Acuticoccus sediminis: one gene and its partner. The protein of the gene in region 2 binds, or shares a complex with, the protein of the main gene of each other region. Links are inferred from orthologs where the notes say so. Each region holds a gene or a part of one and is shown on either strand. Other genes may lie near its edges.

Region 1 (10,422 bases), on a different replicon or contig from region 2:
GCGCGGCGGTGGCGATGGGCGTCGGCGGGATCGCCGCCGGCGCGCTGCACGCCCTCTCGATGATCGAGCCGGGCGCCGGCATCGTGCTCGCCGCCGTCGGCGCGGGCGCGCTCTCCCTCCTGTCGCTGGTCGCCTCGATCAGCCGTGCGCTGGGGTGGGCCCGCTGATGCCGCTGCGCACCCGCATCACGCTCCTCCTCTCCATCGCGCTGATCCTGATGATCTGCGGCCTCATCGGCCTCGGGTTCGTGCGCTCGCGCCTCGCCGAGTCGCAGCTTGCCGACATCGCCATCGCCGGGCAGCAGTCGCTGTGGGAGAGCCTCGTCGCGGACCAGGCGGAGGACCTCATGGACCTCGCCAACCGCTTCTCCTTCCGCGTCAGCAACGCCCCCGCGGCGGACGCCCAGTCGCTGGAGACGCTGATCGACAGCTCCGCCGACCTCATCGGCGAGGGCGTGACGGTGCAGCTCCTCGATTTCGATGGCGACATCATCGCCTCCAACATTCCGACCTTCCGCACCCGCCCGATCTTCGGCCCGGAGGCGCTGGCCCGCATCCAGGCCGAAGGCGTGGCCGTCGGCGGACTGCGGCAGGAGACGCCGGAGCGGTATGTGATCGCCGGCAGCGCCGTTGCCCTGCGCCGCGACGGGCCGCCGGTCGTCGTGGTGATGATGATCGACGCGCTGCGCGTCCTCGGCGACCTCAGCAACCGGCTAGGCGAGCCGAGCTACCTCGTCTCCCTGCGCGGGCGCATGGTCGAGGGGACCGACCCGGACCTCTACGCGAGGGCCGCGCCCTCCCTGCCGCACCGCACCGCCGATGCGCAGATCCTCGACGTGGGCGACCGGCTCTACTTCGCGGCCGGCGTTCCCGTGCCGGACCTGATGGGGCCCCCGGCCGGCCAGCTCGTCACCCTGCGCGACGCGACCGACAGCCTGAGCGCGAGCCGCCAGCTGGAGCGCACCGGCGTCATCGCCATCAGCATCGCCAGCCTCATCCTGATCATCGCGCTCTACGTGTTCCTGCGGCGGGCGTTCGTGCCGCTGGAGACGGCCATCGGCACCCTCAGCGCGCTCTCCAAGGGCGACCTCAACGAGCTGCCGACCATCGCCGGGTCCGGCGAGATCCGCCGCATCGGCGAGGCCCTCCTGGTGTTCCGCAGCAACGCGCTGCGCCTCGTCGAGCAGGAGGAGCGGATCGCCCGCCAGCGGCGCCGCCAGGAGCGCGTCATCAAGCGCCAGCTCGAACGCCTCGCCGGGACGCTCGATCCCGAGGGGCAGTCGGCGATCCAGGCGGACCTGCGGGCGATCATCTCCGACCCGGACGGCGCGCCGAGCGCGGACCCGGTGCCGGCCGCCGGTCCCGCCGCGCGCCCGAACGAGGAGCTCGCCATGCTGACGGAGGTGCTGCAGCGCATGTCGCACCGCATCTCCGCCCAGCACCAGCGCCTCACCGAGCTGATCGCCGAGCTGCAGGCCGCGATCATCACCCGCGCCCGTCTCGCCGGTCTCGAGCAGGAGCTCGAGATCGCCCGGGAGCTGCAGCTCTCGTTCCTGCCCAAGCCGTTGCCGCCGCACCCGGAGTTCACCGTCGACGGCTTCATGGAGACGGCCAAGGAGGTCGGCGGCGACTTCTTCGACTACTTCATGATCGACGACCGGCACCTCGGCGTCGTCGTGGCTGACGTGTCCGGCAAGGGTGTCGCGGCCGCGCTCTTCATGGCGATCACCCGGACGCTCATCAAGGCGACGGCGATGATGGCCGTGAGCCCCGCGCAGACCCTCAAGGAGGTCAACGACTTCCTCGCCACCGACAATGACCAGATGATGTTCGTCACGCTCTTCCACGGCGTGATCGACCTCGAGACGCTGGAGATGCGGTACGCCAACGCCGGCCATAACCCGCCGCTCCTCGTCGATCAGGCGTCGGGCGAGGTGGTGGAGCTGCCGAGCGCGCGCGACCCGGCGCTCGCCGTCGTCGAGGGCATCGACTTCACCGAGCTGTCGGCGCGGCTGAAGCCCGGCACGCGGCTCTTCATGTTCACCGACGGCGTCACCGAGGCGTTCAACCCGGGCGAGGAAGCGTTCGGCGACGCGCGCCTTCAGCGGGTGGTGCGGGAGGCCGGGGTTCCGGGGACGGACCTCAACCAGGTCGTGCGCGACGCGGTGCTCGCCTTCGAGAACGGGGCGGAGCGGGCGGACGACCTCACCTGCGTGACCGTCCACATCCACGAAGCGCCGTAGCCGGCACCGCGAGGGGCCGCTCCCGGAGGTGGCCTCAACGGGCCGCCCTGGGGGTCGCGCCGCGCCAGACGCCGTCCCAGTCCTCGCCCGGCGGATCGGTCCGGTAGACCGCGACGCGGTCCAGCATCAGCCGCGACGGGACGTCGTAGTGCTGCTCCTCCAGGCACTGGAGGAGGCCCGCCTCGGCGGTGTCCCAGTCGCGCAGCCGCATCGCGACGATGGCGTCGCGGTAGCGGGCGGCGAACGCGATCGTCTCCTCCGGGACCTCGCCCGCGCGGCCCAGCAGGGCGTGGACGATCACCGGCCGCTCGCTGCCGCGCACGGTGAGGAGGTCGATCTCGCGGGTGATCATCTCCGGTCCGGCGAGGGTGGCGGTCTCGGCCGTCAGCAGGATGGGCTGGCCGTAGACCTTCGCCGCCTCCTGCAGGCGCGCGGCGAGGTTCACCGCGTTGCCGATGACCGTGTAGTTGCGGCTCGCGACGGGGCCGATGTCGCCCGACAGGACGTCGCCGGTGGCCACGCCGACGACGGCGTCGAGCCGGTTCGCGTCGGTGAGCCCCTCCGCCGCGAGCGCCTCGCGCAGGGGGCCGAGCGCGGCGATCTGGCCGAGCGCGGCGCTGCAGGCGTCACGGGCCTGCGTCTCCGGATCGGTGAAGGGGGGGCCCCAGACGGCCATCGCCGAGTCGCCGATATACTTGTCGGTGATCCCGCCCGAGGCGGCGACGGGCTGGGTCACCGCGGCGAGGAAGCGGTTGAGGAGGTCGACGAGCGTCGCCGGCGGCAGCCTCTCCGACCAGCCGGTGTAGTCGCGCATGTCGACGAAGGAGATCGTCATGTCGCCGCGCCGCGATCGCTCGGTCTCCGACTCCGACAGGATCCGCTCGACGATGCGCGGGTCGACGTAGGCGCCGAAGAGCTGCTTGATCTTGCGCCGCTTGCGCTGCTCCGTGATGTCGCTGACGACCACCACCACGCCGAGGCGCTTGCGCTCCCCGTCCGGTTCCGCCCGGGTGAGGAGGCTCGAGGAGACGACGAGGTCCAGCGTCGCGTCGCCCCGCTCGAGGATCACCTCGACGGAGTGTGTCAGCTCCGACTCGTAGACGGCCTTGAAGACGACCTCGTTGAAGGCGTCGTAGGCCTCCTCCAGCAGGAAGACCTCGGCGAAGGACTGCCCCAGCACCTCGGCGGGATCCTTGCCGAGGATGTGCCCGGCGGCGTCGTTGAACGTGATGATCTGGCCTTCGAGGTCAATCGAGATGACCCCGTCGCGCATCGACTGCAGGATGCGCTGGAAGATGAGCGGGTCGTCCTCGCCGCTCGCCATGGATGAGACGTCGTCGGCGGTCATGCGGTGGGGTGCGCCTCGTGTCCGCGGATAGCCGGGCGGTGCGCTGCACTGCTGGTGCCGGTAGCCCGGCGGCGGACGTCTGAAATGGGTGTCATCGTTCGTTCGTATCGCGGCCGGGCGCCGAGGCCCAGCCTCCGCGACCCGCATTCTCGCATGCCGCGCGGGAGGTTCAACGTCCCGTCCGCGGCGTTCGTCGTCCGATCCGGGTCCGCGCCCATGCCGGATCCTGCGGGTGGGTTCAGGCGCGAGTGACGAACGAGTCGATCACCCGCTTGCGTCCCGCCTTGTCGAAGTCGACGGTGAGCTTGTTGCCTTCGACCTGCGCCACGTCGCCGTTGCCGAACTTCTGGTGGAACACGCGGTCACCGACCGCGTATGCGGCCGGACCGTCCGATATGGACTTGGCGACGAGTTCGCCCTCGATGGTCAGCGGCAGGCGGCGTTCGCGGCGGGGCACGTCCTCCCGGCGGCGCTGGGCGCGCTCCCAGCCGGGGGTGTGGTAGGAGGAGGAGAAGGTCTCCACCTGGTCGAACCGGGAGGCGCCATAGCCGCCGATGCCGCCGTAACCGGCCTCTTCGCGCACCATGACGTTCTCGGCCGGCAGCTCGTCGATGAAGCGGGAGGCGGCGCCCGCCTGCCACATCCCGTGGATGCGCCGGTTGAGCGCGAACCATACGAAGCACTGCTTGCGCGCCCGCGTGATGCCGACATAGGCGAGGCGGCGCTCCTCCTCGAGGCCGGCCTGCCCGTTCTCGTCCATGGCGCGCATCGACGGGAAGAGGCCCTCTTCCCAGCCGGGAAGGAAGACGACGTCGAACTCGAGGCCCTTCGCCGCGTGCAGCGTCATGAGCGTGACGGCCTCGCCGCCGGTCTCGCCCTGCGCGTCCGTCACCAGCGAGACGTGCTCCAGGAACGCGGGAAGGCTGTCGAAGTCCTCCATGGAGCGGATCAGCTCCTTGAGGTTCTCGAGGCGGCCCGGCGCGTCTGCCGAGCGGTCGGCCTTCAGCATGTCCGTGTAGCCGGACTCCTCCAGGATGATCTCGGCGAGCTCGGTGTGGGGGAGCGTGTCGAGCTGGGAGCGCCACCGCGCGAACGAGGCGACGAGCTGGGACAGGCCCGTGCGCGCCTTGCCCTTGATCTCGTCGGTAGCGAGGAGGTCGGACGCGGCGAGCAGCATCGGGATCTCGCGGTCGCGCGCCGCCTCGGTGATGAGGCGCACCGACTGCTGGCCGAGCCCGCGCGTCGGCACGTTGACGATCCGCTCGAACGCGAGGTCGAAGGACGGCTGTACCGTCACGCGGAAGTAGGCGAGTGCGTCGCGGATCTCCTTGCGCTCGTAGAAGCGCGGGCCGCCGATGACGCGGTAGGGCGTGCCGGCCGTGACGAAGCGGTCTTCGAAGGCGCGCATCTGGGCGGTGGTCCGCACCAGGATCGCCATCTCGTCGAGCGTCGTGCCCTTCTTGTGGAGGCTCTCGATCTCGCCGTTGATGGCGCGCGCCTCCTCCTCCGAGTCCCAGGACGACGCGACCGTGAGGGGGAGGGCGTCCGGATCGACGAGGTCGGTGAAGAGGGTCTTGCCGAGGCGCCCCTCGTTGTGGGCGATGAGGTGCGAGGCCGCGGCCAGGATGTGGCTGGTGGAGCGGTAGTTGCGCTCCAGCCGCACCACGACGGCGCCGGGGAAGTCGGTCTCGAAGCGCAGGATGTTGTCCACCTCCGCGCCGCGCCAGCCGTAGATCGACTGGTCGTCGTCGCCCACCACGCAGAGGTTCTTGTTGTTCTGCGCCAGCAGCCGGAGCCAGAGGTACTGGGCGACGTTGGTGTCCTGGTACTCGTCGACCAGCATGTAGCGCCAGCGGCTCTGATAGGACGCCAGGATGTCCGGATTGGCGCGGAAGAGGCGGATGGGCTCCAGCAGGAGGTCGCCGAAATCGGCCGCGTTGAGCGACTTCAGGCGGTCGCGGTAGAGCTTGTAGAGCTTCAGGCCCTTGCCGTTGGCGAACCACTGGCCCTCGCCCGAGGGGACCTCCTCGGGGGTCAGGCCGCGGTTCTTCCACCCGTCGATCATGCCGAGCATCTGGCGCGGCGGCCAGCGCTTCTCGTCGATGTTCTCGGCGGCGAGGATCTGCTTGGCGAGGCGGATCTGGTCGTCTGTGTCGAGGATGGTGAAGTCGGGGTTCAGGTCCACAAGCTCGGCGTGGCGACGCAGGATGCGCGTGCCGATGGCGTGGAAGGTGCCGAGCCAGGGCATCCCCTCCGCCTGCGGCCCGACGACGGCCGAGATGCGCTCCTTCATCTCCCGCGCGGCCTTGTTGGTGAAGGTCACGGCGAGGATCTCGGACGGGCGGGCGCGGCCCAGCGCCAGGATGTGGGCGATGCGTGTGGTCAGGACCCGCGTCTTGCCCGTGCCGGCGCCGGCGAGCACCAGAACGGGCCCGTCGATCGCCTCGACGGCGCGGCGCTGCTCGGGGTTGAGGGACTCGAGATAGGACGGGGCCGGGCGGGAGGCCCGCGCCGCGCGCTCGGAGATCGACCCGCGCTCGGAAATCGAGACTGGGGGCACGCTCTGGCGGGCGGTCTGACTCATAACATCAATCCGATTCGCATGCGCGTGACTATAGAACATTCAGAAAACGCAATCACCCCATCGGCAACATTTTGCAGTGCGTGATCCCCGTCGCCCCCAGCCTGTGGAAGGCCGCGAGCCTCGCGGATCGGTCGGGAGCGCTGCATTTTCCTGCCGGAGCCTCGCGGGAGGTCCGGAGGCGGGGAGGGAACGCCCGTCAGGTCCGGGTGGTTGCGGCGAATTGCCGGGAGGCGGCGACGGCGGCGGCGAAGCGGGTCGCTGCGTCCGGGTCCGGTGCCGTGGCGGCAACGACACGGCCGGTCCGGGGCGGCGCGATCGGGCGGCCGATCGCCTCCGCCGCCAGCGCGGCCGTTCCCGCCGCGGTGACGTCGGGCGCGTCGGCGATGCGGACGTCGCAGCCGAGGGCGTTCGCCAGCATCGACACGAAGGCGGGGTTGGCGGACATGCCGCCGTCGACCGGGATGGGGCTGGCGAGCGGGTGCACGGCGGCGATGGCGTGGGCCACCTCGGCGATCCGCAGCGCGATCCCTTCCAGGATGGCCTGGATCATGTCCGCCGCCGTGGTGTCGAGGGAGAGGCCGACGAAGGCGCCGCGCGCGGAGCGGTCCCAGTGCGGGCAGGCGAGCCCCGCCAGTGCCGGGACGAAGGCGAGGCCGCGGCCGATCGCCGGCGGCGCGTCGAACCGGTTGATCTCGGCGAAATCCTGGAAGAGGCCGATGCGGCGGGCCCAGTTCACGGCCGCCGCCGCGGCGTAGACGCCGCCGTCGAGGCCGAATACCGGCGCCTCGCCGGAGCGCTGCCACAGAACGGTCGGGAGCGCACCAGACCAGGCCGCCGGCCGTGACCCCGTCACGGCGAGCAGGAAGGCGCCGGTGCCGCAGGTGATCTTGGCCTCGCCCGGCGCCCGGCAGCCGTGGCCGTAGAGCGCGGCCTGCTGGTCGACGATGCTGGCGGTGAAGGGCACCTCTGCCTCGCCGCAGCGCACGCGGCCAAGGTCGCCCGATGTCGGTCCGATCGGCGGCAGCGCCTCGACGGGGACGCCGAAGATCGTGCAGAGGTCCGTGTCCCAGGCGCACGTGTCGAGCGCCATCAGCGAGGTGCGCGAGGCGGTGGCGACGTCGGTCTCGAACCGGCCGGTGAGGCGGTCGCGGAAGAAGGCGTCGGTGGTGCCGAGGCGCAGCCTGCCGGCTTCGGCGAGGCGGGCCGCCTCCGGTACGTTCCGCACGATCCAGCCGAGCTTGGCGGCCGAGAAGTAGGGGTCGAGCGGCAGCCCGGCCCGCTCGCCGACGAGGGCCTCGTAACCGTCGGCGCGCAGCCGGTCGGTGGCGGCGCGGGTCCGGTCGTCCTGCCACACGATGACCGGGCAGAGGGGCCGGCCGGTGTCGGCATCCCAGGCGAGGCAGCTCTCGCCCTGATTGTCGAGGCCGACGGCGGCGACGCCGTGCCCCCCGGCGGCGTCGAGGCAGGCGGCGATGTCGGCGAGGAGCTCCTCGCCGTCGTGCTCCACCCAGCCGGGCTGCGGGTAGGACTGGCGGTGCTCGCGCGACAGGAGCGGCGTCGTCGTCCCGTCGGGGCCGACGAGGACGGCGCGGGTGCTGGTGGTGCCCTGGTCGATGGCGAGAACGGTCATGACGGGCCTCGGTCGGACTGGATGCCGATCTCGGCGGTGCCGGTGGCGTCGGCGGGGACGGACGAGATCGGCATCAGGATGCGCCGCTCAGGCGCCGTGTCCAGCGGCACGCTCCGCGCCGGGGTCGGCGTGGCGAGGACGAGGCGGCCGCGCGCGGGGCGGTCGGCGCGGAGCTGGATGACGCCGGCCGCGTGGTCGCCGGGGACGATCCGCTGCGGCACGGCGTAGCGGATGCCGCCGGTGGGCCGCAGGCGCAGCGCCGGCTCGGGCGGAGGCAGCCCGCCGGCGAGGCTGTCGGCGACGGCGGCGGCGATCATGCGTCCTTCACGGTGGCACCAGCCGGCGGTCTCGACCGGGTGCAGCATGTTGCCGGCGGCGAAGATGTCGGGGTCGGACGTGCGCCCGAACTGGTCGATCTCCGGCCCGCCGGTCGCCGGGTCGAGGACGAGGTGGCTCTGGCGCACCAGCGTCGCCTCCGGCCGGAACCCGCCCGTGAGGATCACCCCGTCGGTCGCGACGTGCCGCTCGGTGCCGTCGGGTCCGGCGAGGACCGCTCCGGTGACCCAGTCGGTTCCCTCTATCGCGACGAGGCGGGTGCCGGTCATGAGCGGGATGCCGAGGAGGCGGGGCAGCAGGGCCGACGGCCACCGGGCGGTGGCGCGCGCCCCGGGCTCGATCATCGCGAGAGGGCGGATTCCGGCGTGGCGGCAGGTGAGGATCGCCGAGAAGGACACCAGTTCGGTGCCGACGATCAGCGGCCGTGCGAAGGGGCGCCGGCCCTTGAGGTAGACGAGGCCCTGGAGCGTGCCGGTGTTCATCACGCCGCCGGGCTTGGTTCCGCCGATGAAGCGTGCGGCCCGGGTCGTCTCGCGCACGCCCGTCGCGATCAGGACGCGGCGCGGGGCGATCTCGGCAACGCCCGCGTCCGACGTGAGGGTGAGGCGCGGGCCGGGGGCGATCGCGACGACGGTGGTGCCGGTGCGGATCTCGGCGCCTGCGGCCTCCGCCGCGTCGACGAGGCGGCGCGCGTAGGCGGGCCCGGTCATCGGGCGGCCGAATTCGCGCAGGCCGAAGGGCGGGTGGCCGCAGTGGCGCGGGATGCCGCCAGCCTCCGCCTCGCGGTCGAGGACGACGACGGACAGGCCCCTGGCGCGGGCCTCGAGCGCGGCGCCGAGACCTGCCGGGCCGGCGCCGATGATCGCAAGGTCAGTCATCGCCGCCCTCGCGCGTTGCAGCGTCCGGCAGCATCGGTTGGGCGAGGCGGCCGGCGGTGATCTCGGCCAGCTCCGCGCCGCAGGCGAAGCCCTGGCAGCGGCCCATGGTGACGCGGGTGCGCCGCTTGAGGCCGGCGAAGGTGCGTGCTGGCAGCGGTCCCGTCAGCGCCGCCTCCACCTCGCGCCGGGTGACGCGTTCGCAGTGGCACACGATGCCGCCGTTGCCGGGGCGTTCCCAGTCGCGCGGCGCGGTCTCGGCGAGGTTGGGCATCTCCGGCCAGAGCGGGTCCGCGAGGGGACGCAGCGGCTCGTCCCAGAGGCCGCGCACATGGGTGGCGAGGCCCAGCGCCGCGCTGAGGCCGGTGGAGCGGATGCCCCCGACGGCGATGTAGCCGCGCGAGGCGTCGGCGCGGACGCGGTAGCCCTTCTCCTCCGTGGCGGGGCGGAGGCCGGCGTAGACCGCGGTGACCTCGTGGCCGGCGAGCGCGGGCAGGATCGCCTCGGCCCGCTGGCGCAGCATTTCCAGCGTCGCGCCGTCGAGAGCGGCGGTCGCGCGGTCGTCCTGCTCCTCCGCCGTCGGACCGACGAGGAGGTTGCCCCACGCCGTCCGGCACACGACGATGCCCTTGGTGCGCTCGCCCGGCACCGGCAGCAGGATGTGGTCCGCGAGGGCGGCCGCGGTCTTGTCGTAGACCACGAACTGGCCCTTGCGCGGACGGATTTGGAACGTCGACGCCCCGGTCAGGCGCTCCTCGACGATGTCGCCGTAGAGGCCGGCGGCGTTGACGACGAGGCGCGCGGCGACCGTCCCGGCGGCCGTCGCCAGCGACCAGGACCCTTCGAAGCGGCCCCCCAGGACCTCGGCGCCGTACCGAAGCTCGGCGCCGTTGATGAGTGCCTGGGCGAGGTAGGCATGTGCCGCCGACCACGGGTCGATCAGCGACTCGCCCGGCACGCGGAAGGCGCCGGCGACTCCGGCGCCGAGCCGGGGTTCCAGCGTCCGCGTCTCCGCCGCGGTGAGGGGGGCGACGTCGTCGACGCCGTTGGCCCGCGCGGCGTCCATCAGGGCCGGGAGGCGCGCGGCCTCCTCGGCGGTCCATGCCACGACCAGCGCGCCGCATTCGAGCAGCGGCAGGCCCATCCGCTCCCGGATTTCACGATACTCGGCGTGCCCTGCGCGAATGCAGTCCGCCTCGAGTGTTCCGACGGGCGCGTCGAAGCCGGTGTGCAGGATGGCGCTGTTGGCCTTGGAGGCGCCGTCCAGCACCTCCTCGGCCTTCTCCAGCACCACGACGCGTGCGCCGTCGAGCGTGAACCGCCGGGCGAGCGCGCAGCCGACGACGCCCGCGCCGATGACGGCCACGTCGTAGCACTCCGCGCGTTGGGATCCCTCGGACATAAGTC
Region 2 (10,905 bases):
TGAACTTGTAGACGTAGCCGTGGTGGTGGTGGCTGTAGACCTTGTACTTCTTCTTGTAGCAGTGCTTCTCGAAGTAGACGTGCTGCTTGTAGTACTTGCGGTGATGGTACTTGTGGCCATAGCCGTGGCCGTGATAGCCGGCCAGGGTGATCCCGGCGTCCGCCTGCGCGGCGGGGGCGCCCAGCGGGGCGGAGTAGGCGGCGTTGGCGCCGGTGACGGTGGCGAGCCCGATCACGGCGGCGAGGATGGCGGTCTTGATGGTCATGTCTGTCTCCGTGTTGTTCGAGGCCGGTCTGTCCCGGCGACAACCATGAGATGGGGGACATCCCGCCGGCACCCTGTGCTAGAGATCACAGGGTGCGCAGTTCCCCTCCATCACGGACATGGAGACGCGAGAAATCCCGGCCGCCTCGACGGCGGGACCGGGATTTCTCGTTAGCTTTCAATGATTTACCCTGAAAAGAGCCGGTCGCTGAAAAACAATCCGGTCGGCGGGCCTATTCCTCGGGCTCGGTGGTGAACTGCAGCGGGTGGCCGGCGTCCTGGCTCATCGCGTTCGCCTCGTTGGCCTTGGTCTCGGCGATCTGCGCCGGGTACACGCTCACCACGCACGAGCCCTTCTGGTGGGCGGTCATCATGATGGTGTAGGCCGTCTCGCCGCCGATGCGGAAGACGGCCTTCAGCACCCGCACGACGAACTCGCGCGGCGTGTAGTCATCGTTGAGGAGCAGCACCTTGTGCAGCTTCGGCGGTTCCGCCTTGAGCTTCGTGATGACTTCGAGCTCAGGGGTCTGGGTGGTGTGCGTGCTCATCGGCGCCTCACGTACCGAAACGATTCAATGACAACGGTTGCTTCGACATGACCCGTTCCCCCGGGTCGCGGGGGCGGTGGCCGAGGCGATGGCCGCGCGGCTAGTTTCCCGGCCGCCCGGTCTTCCTCTTGCGCCGTCCGCGCCGCTTCTCGTCGGCGGGGTCTTCGTAGCTGCCCACGCCGACCTTGTGGCGCAGGACGACGCCGGGGTCGTCGTCCGGCTTCGGCGGCGGCGCCTTGGCCTTGTACTTCTCCGTGCGCTTCACTGTCATCTCGTCGAGATTGTTTTTTCGCGCGCGGGTGGGGGGCAGGTCGCGCTCGTCCTCGACGCCGTCGAGGAGCGGGGCGCGGCGGACGCGACCTCGGTCGGTGCCGGGACCCATGTTGTCGAGGTCCGGCTTTTTGGCGCGGGTCTTGAGCGTCGCCGAGGCGTTGTAGTCGCGCTCGCCCGAGTAGCGGCCGGCCGACATCTCGATGTCCCGCTGGCGCGCCATCGGGTCCGCCGAGAGCATGAGCTCGGTCTTCTGCAGGCGCTGGATCTCGTCGCGAAGGCGCGCCGCCTCCTCGAACTCGAGGTTCGCCGCCGCCTCGCGCATGCGCCGCTCGAGGTCCTCGACCGTGACCGCCATGTTGTGGCCGATGGCGCCGTGGGCGGCCTCGGCCATCCCCTTGTCGACGCGCACGTGGTCGCGCTCGTAGAGGCTCTCCAGGATGTCGCCGATGGACCGCTTCACCGACTCCGGCGTAATGCCGTTTTCCTCGTTGTAGGCGAGCTGCTTCTCGCGGCGCCGGTTGGTCTCGCCGATGGCGCGCTCCATCGAGCCCGTCATGTGGTCGGCGTACAGGATCACCTTGCCGTCGACGTTGCGCGCCGCGCGGCCGATGGTCTGGATGAGCGACGTTTCGGATCGCAGGAAGCCTTCCTTGTCGGCGTCGAGGATCGCCACAAGGCCGCACTCGGGGATGTCGAGCCCCTCGCGCAGGAGGTTGATGCCGACCAGCACGTCGAAGGTGCCGAGCCTGAGGTCGCGGATGATCTCGATGCGCTCGATCGTGTCGATGTCTGAGTGCATGTAGCGCACGCGCACGCCGTTGTCGTGCAGGTACTCGGTGAGGTCCTCGGCCATGCGCTTGGTCAGCGTGGTGACGAGCGTGCGATAGCCCTTGTCCGCCACCTCGCGGATCTCGCCGAGCACGTCGTCGACCTGGTGCTTGGCCGGGCGGATCTCCACCGGCGGGTCGATGAGGCCCGTCGGGCGGATGACCTGCTCGACGAAGACGCCGCCCGCCTCCTCCATCTCCCACCCGCTGGGGGTGGCGGAGACGGCGACGGACTGCGGGCGCATCATGTCCCATTCCTCGAACCGCAGCGGGCGGTTGTCCATGCAGGAGGGCAGGCGGAAGCCGTACTCGGCGAGCGTCGCCTTGCGGCGGAAGTCACCTTTGTACATGGCGCCGATCTGCGGCACCGTCACGTGGCTCTCGTCGAGGAAGACGATGGCGTTGTCGGGCAGGTACTCGAAGAGGGTGGGGGGCGGCTCGCCGGGCTTGCGGCCCGTCAGGTAGCGCGAATAGTTCTCGATGCCGTTGCAAACGCCCGTCGCCTCCAGCATCTCGAGGTCGAACCGCGTGCGCTGCTCCAGCCGCTGCGCCTCGAGGAGGCGGCCGGCGTTGTTCAGTTCCACCAGGCGGTGCCGCAGCTCCTCCTTGATGGACCTCATCGCCTGCTGCAGCGTCGGCCGCGGCGTGACGTAGTGCGAGTTCGCGTAGACCTTGACGAGCTCCATCTCCTCGGACTTCCGGCCCGTCAGTGGGTCGAACTCGGTGATCGACTCCACCTCGTCGCCGAAGAGGGACACGCGCCAGGCCCGGTCCTCGTAGTGCGCCGGGAAGATCTCGACCGTGTCGCCGCGCACGCGGAAGGTGCCGCGGATGAAGTTGGCGTCGGAGCGCTTGTATTGCAGCGCCACGAGGTCGGCCAGAAGCTGCCGCTGGTCGAGACGCTCGCCCACCTGGATGGAGAACGTCATCGCCGTATAGGTCTCGACCGAGCCGATACCGTAGATGCACGACACGGACGCGACGATGATCACGTCGTCCCGCTCCAGCAGGGCGCGCGTCGCGGAGTGGCGCATCCGGTCGATCTGCTCGTTGATCGACGATTCCTTCTCGATGTACGTGTCCGTCCGCGGCACGTACGCCTCGGGCTGGTAATAGTCGTAGTAGGAGACGAAATACTCGACGGCGTTGTTCGGGAAGAAGGACTTGAACTCGCCGTAGAGCTGGGCCGCCAGCGTCTTGTTCGGCGCCAGCACCAGCGCGGGACGCTGCAACTCCTCGATGACCTTGGCCATCGTGTAGGTCTTGCCGGAGCCGGTGACGCCGAGGAGAACCTGCGTCTTGTCCTCCTGCTTCAGTCCCTCGACGAGCTCGGCGATGGCCTGCGGCTGGTCGCCCTTGGGCTCGTACTCGGAGACGAGGTCCAGCGGGACCCCGCCCTCGGACTTGTCCGGCCGGGGCGGGCGGTGCGGAGTCCATTCGCCGGCGCGGAACTCCGGCCGGCCGTTCTGGATGAGGCTTTCGAGCGCGGCGACGGTCGCGGTGGCGCCGCTGTCGGGCAGCGCCTCGGCGTCTTCCAGCGCGATGTCGAGGCCGGCGACCGGGTTGAGGCCGGACGCGGCGCGGTCACGGGCCGAGGCCTTGCCGCCCATCGACGTCCCGCGCGAGGTGCGGCCGGATGCGGCGCTCCCCTTGGCGCGGGTCTTACCCTCGGTCTTGGCGCCCTTCGCGGTCTTGCCGCCGGACTTGGCGGATTTCGCCGTGGCAGCCTTCGCGGGGGCCTTGGTCCCGTTCCCGGCCCTGGAGGCGGGCGCGCGTGCGGGTTCGGCGCCGTCGCTCTCCGGGAGGCCGGCGTCGTCCGTTCCAAGCTCGTTCGCCCACGTCTCGATCGAGCCTGTCTGATCTGATTTGCGCGTGCGTTCCACAGGTCCGCTCCCTTGCGCCGTCAGCACCATATGGCACAGCCGGCCGCGACCTCCAATGCGTGGCGCCGCACGAGTCGCGTTATTCAGCGTGTCGGCCGGATTTCAGCAGCCGCCGCGGCGCATGCACCGGTTGAACTGGCGCGATCCGTTCTGGAAGCGCCGGGCGCAGAAGCGGGCGCGCGCCTCGCAGCGGTTGCCGCCGCCGTTTCCGCCGCCCCGCACCGCGCAGCCGCTCCGGGCCATGCAGCGGCGGTAGCGGCGGCCCTGGCCGAAGTTGCGCTGGCAGACGAAATTCTGCCGCCCGCAATAGCCCTGGACCAGCTCGACGCCCGCCCCGACCTCCGGTGCGAAGCCCGGCAGCGGCCCGGCATCGGCCGGCGACGTCGTCAGCAGTGCCGTCACGATGGCCAGAGCCACCAAGAGCCGGGCGCAGTGCGGCACCATAAGGGAAGGACTTTCCAAGGCTCGGAACACGAAGCGTCCATAGCGTAGGCCGTGCCAACCTCGGATGAACAGGGCCTCAGGGCCGGGTCAGCATCGCGATCCCCATCAGTGCCCCGAACAACACAGGTTGGTGTAGCAGGTAGATCGGGAAGCTCCAGCGCCCCAGCACGGCGATCCTGCGCCAGACCGGCCCGACGGGCTTCTCGCCCGGCACCAGCCGCACGAGGCGTCCCGCCACCACGCCGAGAAGCGTCACCGCGAACCAGGGGAAGATCGGTTCGTAGTCGAACGTCACCGGCATGTGCGGGGCGAGGCCGAACGGGTAGGCCCACGGGGCGTAGAAGAGCGCGTCGCGCCATACGTGCGGAAGCACGAAGACGACGGCCGCGACGGCCGCCGTCAGGGCCACGGGCGCGCGCACGAACGGCAGCGCCAGCACGCTGAAGAGGGCGATGGCGTGCAGGATGCCGAAGTAGATCGGCATCGGCATCGCGAAGGCCGTCCCGATGGTGACCGCCGCCGCGCCGGCGACGACCCATGCGAGGCGCTTCAGGAAGGGCCGCCAGCGGATTCCGTTGCCATGCGCGGCGACCAGGCTGACACCGACGAGGAACAGGAAGGTCGACGCGATCCCGGCCGCGAAGGCGCGCCACAGCGGGTGCGACGTCACCGGCCAGTCGACGTAGCCGAAGAACAGGAGGTCGAACGAGCCGTGGTAGAGGACCATGGCGACGATCGCGACGCCGCGCGCCGCGTCGAGCCATGCGACGCGCCGGCGTGCCCCGGCGGCCCGTGCGGGCTCGGCGCCGGCGTCCGTCCCCGCGGTGGTGGCGGTCAGAACCGCCATCCCTCCGCCTTTTCCACGATGAAGTCGCGGAAGGCCTGGACGCGGGCCGACGAGCGCAACTCCTCGGCATAGACGAAGTAGAGGTCGTAGGTCGGCGCCTCGGCCCCGAGGTCGAGCCGCACCAGGTCGTCGGCGTCGCGCTCGACGATGAAGTCCGGCAGGACGCCGATGCCGGCGCCCGCCGCGATCGCGTTCTTCATCGCCGGCATGTTGGAGATGCGCACGTTCGCCGGCCGCGGATCGTCCGCCGAGCGGCCGGCGATCTCCAGCCAGTTGAGCTCGCGCAGGTAGCCCGGAGGGTTCGGCCCGAAGGTCACCAGGCGGTGGCCATCCAGCTCGTCCAGCGTCCCCGGCGCGCCGTACTTCGCGATGTAGCCGTTCGAGGCGTACACGTGGAAGTGCACCGTGAAGAGGCGGCGCTGGACGAGGTCCGGCTGCGTCGGCTGACGCCAGCGGATGGCGATGTCCGCCTCGCGCATGCCGATGTCGAGCTCGTTGTCGTCGAAGATCATCAGGAGCTGGACTTCGGGGTAGGTCTCCACGAAGTCGGCGATGCGCGAGGAGAGCCACGTCGTGCCGAGGCCCATCGTGGTCGTCACGCGCAGCACGCCGCGCGGCCGGTCGCGGGAGTCGACCAGCGCCCCCTCGACCGCCTGCAGCTCACGCGCAATGCCGCTCGTCGTGCGGAAGAGCTTCTCGCCCTGTTCCGTCAGCAGCAGCCCGCGGGCGTGCCGGTGGAAGAGGGCGACGCCGACCTGTTGCTCGAGCGCATGCACCTGACGGCTGACCGCCGACTGACTGATGCCGAGTTCCTCTCCGGCGTGCGTGAAGCTCCCTTTGCGCGCAGCAGAATGGAAAACCCGCAGCTTGTCCCAGTCCATCTTGTCTTGCCTTCAAGGCCCGCTCGGGGGCGTGGCGGCCTCAGGCCGCGAGTGTTTCGTTCTGCCGTGCCGGGTTGGCGGCGAGCCAGCGCTCGGCCTCCAACGCCGCCATGCAACCCATGCCAGCCGCCGTAACGGCCTGACGGAAGATCTCGTCCGTCACGTCGCCCGCCGCGAAGACACCGTCGACCGACGTCGCGGTGGAGTCGGGCGCGGTCCAGACATACCCGGACGAGCGGAGCCGAAGCTGGTCCTTGATCAGCTCCGTCTGCGGGGCGTGGCCGATGGCGACGAAGACGCCGTCCACCTCGACCTTGCGCTCCTCGCCCGTCACCGTGTCCCGCAGCGTGGCGCCGGTGACGCCGAGAGGATCGTGCGCACCCTCGACCTCGGCGATCTCGGCGTTCCAGATCACGTCGATCTTCGGATGCGCGAACAGGCGATCCTGGAGGATCTTTTCGGCACGCAGACTGTCCCTGCGATGAACGAGCGTCACCTTGTCGGCGTGATGGGTCAGGTAGAGGGCCTCCTCAACGGCGGTGTTGCCGCCACCGACCACGAGGACCTTCTTGCCGCGGTAGAAGAACCCGTCGCATGTGGCGCACGCGGACACGCCGTAGCCCTTGAACTGCTCCTCCGACGGCAGCCCGAGCCACTTGGCCTGGGCGCCGGTCGCGAGGATCACGGCGTCGGCGACGTAGCTCGTACCGCTGTCGCCCTCGAACCGGAAGGGGCGCTGGCTGAGGTCGGCCGCCGTCAAATGGTCGTAGAGCATCTTCGTGCCGACGTGCTCGGCCTGCTCGCGCATCTGCTCCATCAGCCAGGGACCCTGGATGACGTCGGCGAAGCCGGGATAGTTCTCGACATCCGTGGTGATCGTCATCTGCCCGCCGGGCTGGATGCCCGCGACCAGTACCGGTTCGAGCATGGCCCGCGCAGCATAGATCGCCGCCGTGTACCCCGCGGGGCCCGAGCCGATGATCAGCAGTTTGGTCCTGACGATGTTGTTCTCGGAATCACTCATGAAGATCGCCTTTCGCGAGGACAGGCCGGCCGACGCACCTCTATTTGTGCTGCGCTGCAACATTGGACAACCCCAGCCGGGACCGCAACGCCTCAGCGATCACGCCGGCCGAATCCAACGGAATATAGGACCATTGGGGGAAATCCCCAGCAAACCAGCGCATCGCACCGTACGCGATCAGGCTGCTGTAGAATTTTTCGAATCTCGCTTTTCCACGACCGATTCGCCATCCGAGGATGGGTTTTCCCGTCGTCGCGGCGTCGCTCAGCATCGCGACGGAGTCCGCCGTGACGATAAGTGCATCGGAAAGTTCGAGGATTCCCGCGTAGGCCAGCGAGGCGTCGTCGTCGCCGGCGTCGACGAAAGTATGAGGCGTCGCGGCGAGGGCGGCCCGCAGGACGGCGGTCTGCGCCGCCCCGGTGCGGCGCGACGCCGTGACGGCGAGGGCGCACCCGTGCCGTGCGGCGAACGCCGCGAGCGCCGCGCCGAGCGCTGCCGCCTCGGCCTCGCCGAACCGGTCGCGCGACGTCGTGCCGCCGACGAGGACGCCGACGAGGCGCGGTCGCCGCTCCGGCAGCCGCGCCGCGATGAGGGCGGCGCCGCGCTCTCGGTCCGCCGCCTCGACGGCGGAGGGGGCGGTGATCGTCTCGAGCCGCGGCGGCAATGCGATGTCTACCCAGCGGCGGTCGTGCCGCGGCGCCCAGATCATGTCGAAGTCGCGCGGGCGCCAGTAAACCGGCTGCAGGGCGAGGACGAAGGGCCGCGGCGACGGCAGCCGGGCGATGGCCCGGGCAGGGGTCAAACTCTGTCGCCCGGCAGCAATGACGAGAACAGTTTCTGAATCTAATTGGGGTGGCAGAGGGAACTCTTCTGCAACAACGGCGCTATATCGGAATGGTAACCGTCGTGCGATGGCGACAGCCTGTCTGTGATGTCCTATCTTTCCCGCTGCTGAAACAATGAGGCAGCGCGATCGCCCCGGTGTATCATTTTGTGAACAGAATTCTTGCGAAGGGACGGTTGACGTAGGACCCAAAGGATACAAGTCCTCAAACCTTCAAGCTTGAATAGAAGCGAGCATACGCGCGTCCGCCATGAAAGTCCGCCTCGACTCCGTAGATTGGAAGATCCTTGCTGCGTTGCAGAGCAACGGGCGCATGACCAACGTGGAACTGGCGCGGCGCGCCGGGATCTCCGCGCCACCGTGTCTGCGCCGCGTCCGTGCCCTGGAGCAGAACGGTATCATCACGGGATACCGCACGCTGATCGACGAAAAGGAGCTCGGGTACGACCTGACCGCCTTCGCGTTCGTCGGCCTCAAGAACCAGACCGAAGCCGAGCTCGTGAAGTTCGAGGAACAGCTTCGCGCCTGGCCCATCGTTCGCGATGCCTGGATGGTGTCCGGTGAGGTCGATTTCGTCCTCTTCTGCATCACCGAGACGCTGCGTTCGTTCCAGAACTTCATCATCGAGACGCTGACGTCCGCGGACAATGTGGAGAGTGTGCGCACGTCGCTGACGATCCGTCAGTCCAAGTCCGAGCCGCGGGTGCCGATGCCCGAGCAGGAACTGCGCGACCCCGTCACCGTCTGACCGCCGCCTCGGCCCTCGCGCTGCAAGGCGCGGGCCGCCGGAGGGACTGGTGGCCGGACCGGGCCTTCGCGCACGGGCCCCGGGCGCTTCAGTTCTCCTCGACGTCCGTGTCCGCGACATCCTCCGCGGGCGCAATCGTCACCGACCCTGCCAGATCCACCGTGACCGTCCGATGCGCGACCCCGGCGAGGGTCGCGATGCGGTCCGAACCGGAGACCCGCTCCAGTGCGCGCTCCGGCGCCCCCGGGACATCGACCACGATCGACGCGCCGTCGCGCCGCACGGTGAGCACCGCGCGCGGCTCGCCGCGCGTCGCGATGGTGAGAAGGACGAGGCGCAGGAGGTCCACCTCCTCGTCGCCCGCGCGGGAGGCCGGCTCCTCGGCGAGCTCGTCGCGGTCCGAGACGAGCAGGACCGCCGCGTCGTGGACCAGCCGCCTGACGTCGCGCACCGCCCGCATCAGCGGCGTGCCCGGAAGGGCCGCTGCCTCCTCGTCCTCGGCGGTCTCCCCGACGGGTGTCTCCACGGCCACCGCCTCGATCACCGGCTCCGCCTCGATCACCCGCGGGACCTCGACCACCTCCACGTCATCCGAACGAGCGCCCGTCTGGTCCAGGGCCACGACGCGCGCCTCGACGGCGGCCGGCGGCTCGATGGCCAGTGTCTCGGGCTCGGGCTCGGGGGCATCCGCCTCGTCGGCGGCGGCCTGTGCCGGCGGAACCTTGTGGAAGACGAGGCAGGCGAGCTGCTGCTCCCGCAGCGCGCCGACGCTCAGGGCATACTGGTCCTGCCCGGCCGTCACCGGCTTCGGCGAGCGGGCCGGTCCCTCGGCGAGCAGGAAGGACAGGTTCATCACGTCGAACACGTGGCGCAGGTCGCCGGCGTCCAGCAGCTCCTCGAGCCGGACCGGCTTGCGGCCCGGCCGCAACGCCTCGAAGGCGCGATTGTAGAGCTCGACGTGCCCGCCGCGCGAGACGATGGCGATCGGGTCGGGGTTGGCGTCCATCACCGCGAGCAGCGGGTCGATGCTCGGTTCCTCGGCCTTGCCCTCCCGCGCGTCGCCGGACGGCGCCTCCGAGGGCAGGGCGGTCAGCAGCATCGCCTTCTCGCCGCCCCACTCGATCGTCGCCATCGTGACCCGGGCGCCGAAGGTCTGCCCCTCGGCGGTGCGCATGGTCATGATGCCGGGCTGCTCGCGGCGGCCGCTGGCGAACAGCGCCCCCGTGCCGCCGGCGGCCTCGAGGATGTTCGCCGACGAATAGCCGAACAGCATCACGGCCGCGCGGTTGATGAAGGCGATGTCGTCGTTGACGATCACCACGCAGGCGATCGGCAGGCGCTCCAGCAGGGCGCACGCCTTCTCGTCGACCGGGGCTACGTCGTGCATCGAACCCTTCGGCTTGTCCCACCGCGTGGTGAACACTTCGCCGGCGAAGCGGGAGAGGGGGTCGGGGTCGAGATCATCGGGCAGGTCACCGGCAAACTGCGCGCCGAGCGCCTTTGCAATGTAGCGGAACGCGTCGGCTTCGGGCCGTGACAATCGGCCGATATCGATCGGAGCGTCCGCCTCCATGCCATCTCCTTGCCGTAACGTGAGTTTCCAATACTGCGACCAACCTTTGCTGCCATTGTGTTAAACTGGGTGCAACGCGGACGCGGGGAATATCGCCGCGTTTGTCGTTTTCCCCCGACGATTTTGCAAGGCAGCGTCCCGTCGGGTGGTCAACTCTGAGCGACCGCAAAAAATATGTTGCACTGCACAATGGGTGCGCTACATAGGGGTTGGCAGCGGCGAATGAACCGCGGTCATAATGGCCGCGGCTCTGACAACCGCGATCCGTTGAGGAGGTCAAAATGTCGATCGAAGATAACATTCCGACCCCGGACACCGTCGTGAACCAGGCATTCAAGGCTGCCGATAAGGCGACCGACCAGTTCGCGTCCGCCCTTCCGGGGTACGATACCCCCAAGCTGGTCCGTGAGATGGCCGAACAAGGCATCTCCACGGCCCGTCAAGTTTACGAAAATGCCCGCAACGCCGCAGAGGAGGCGACTGACATGATGGAAGATACCTACGAGACCGCTCGGAAGTCGTTCACCGAGCTGAACCTGAAGCTGATCGATCAGGCCCAGGCCAACACCGATCGCGTCTTCGCCTTTGCGAAGGAAGTTGCCGGCGCGAAGACCGTTTCGGAGGCCGTCGAGCTGCAGACCAAGTTCGCGCGTGAGCAGTTCGAGGCTTTCGCCTCTCAGGCCCGTGAGATGCAGGAGACCGCGCAGAAGCTGGCCTCCGAGACCTCCGGCCCGATGAAAGAGGCCTGG

Evidence for each region.
Region 1: the proteins of uvrB (region 2) and DLJ53_RS05385 are in contact, whole or in part, in a crystal structure (PDB 7EGT), measured with the Thermus thermophilus proteins. The link is inferred for Acuticoccus sediminis from one-to-one orthologs. Residues at the interface, in WP_096411307.1 of Thermus thermophilus: Glu23, Leu25, Arg26, Asp27, Gly28, Glu29, Arg30, Phe31, Arg55, Glu326, Asp327, Phe328, Glu379, Ser382, Gln383, His398, Gly400, Arg401; in WP_096412145.1 of Thermus thermophilus: His654, Arg656, Phe657, Gln666, Asp668, Glu669, Lys680, Arg681, Leu682, Ser683, Lys685, Tyr686, Ala687.

What each region holds. Positions count from the first base shown.
Region 1 is NZ_QHHQ01000001.1:1,249,468-1,259,889, forward strand. What follows is about bases 3,502-6,530. They hold DLJ53_RS05385 (ATP-dependent helicase), read right to left. Parts: upstream 6,175-6,530; coding sequence 3,829-6,174; downstream 3,502-3,828. Other genes in these bases: DLJ53_RS05380 (adenylate/guanylate cyclase domain-containing protein), read right to left, coding at 3,502-3,590; DLJ53_RS05390 (FGGY family carbohydrate kinase), read right to left, coding at 6,371-6,530. Outside these bases: DLJ53_RS05370 (hypothetical protein), read left to right, coding at 1-167; DLJ53_RS05375 (PP2C family protein-serine/threonine phosphatase), read left to right, coding at 167-2,242; more of DLJ53_RS05380, read right to left, coding at 2,277-3,501; more of DLJ53_RS05390, read right to left, coding at 6,531-7,804; DLJ53_RS05395 (NAD(P)/FAD-dependent oxidoreductase), read right to left, coding at 7,801-9,018; DLJ53_RS05400 (NAD(P)/FAD-dependent oxidoreductase), read right to left, coding at 9,011-10,381. UniProt on the Escherichia coli protein: A helicase with DNA-dependent ATPase activity. Unwinds DNA duplexes with 3'-5' polarity. Translocates on single-stranded DNA with 3'-5' polarity. Initiates unwinding more efficiently from a nicked substrate than double-stranded DNA.
Region 2 is NZ_QHHQ01000010.1:57,804-68,708, reverse strand. What follows is about bases 713-4,224. They hold uvrB (excinuclease ABC subunit UvrB), read right to left. Parts: upstream 3,826-4,224; coding sequence 913-3,825; downstream 713-912. Other genes in these bases: DLJ53_RS30475 (hypothetical protein), read right to left, coding at 3,898-4,197; DLJ53_RS30485 (ATP-dependent Clp protease adaptor ClpS), read right to left, coding at 713-812. Outside these bases: DLJ53_RS30490 (hypothetical protein), read right to left, coding at 1-265; more of DLJ53_RS30485, read right to left, coding at 498-712; DLJ53_RS30470 (acetyltransferase domain-containing protein), read right to left, coding at 4,316-5,086; DLJ53_RS30465 (LysR family transcriptional regulator), read right to left, coding at 5,074-5,967; trxB (thioredoxin-disulfide reductase), read right to left, coding at 6,008-6,991; DLJ53_RS30455 (ELM1/GtrOC1 family putative glycosyltransferase), read right to left, coding at 7,032-7,793; DLJ53_RS30450 (Lrp/AsnC family transcriptional regulator), read left to right, coding at 8,086-8,583; DLJ53_RS30445 (nitrogen regulation protein NR(II)), read right to left, coding at 8,672-10,156; DLJ53_RS30440 (phasin), read left to right, coding at 10,438-10,905. UniProt on the Escherichia coli protein: The UvrABC repair system catalyzes the recognition and processing of DNA lesions. A damage recognition complex composed of 2 UvrA and 2 UvrB subunits scans DNA for abnormalities.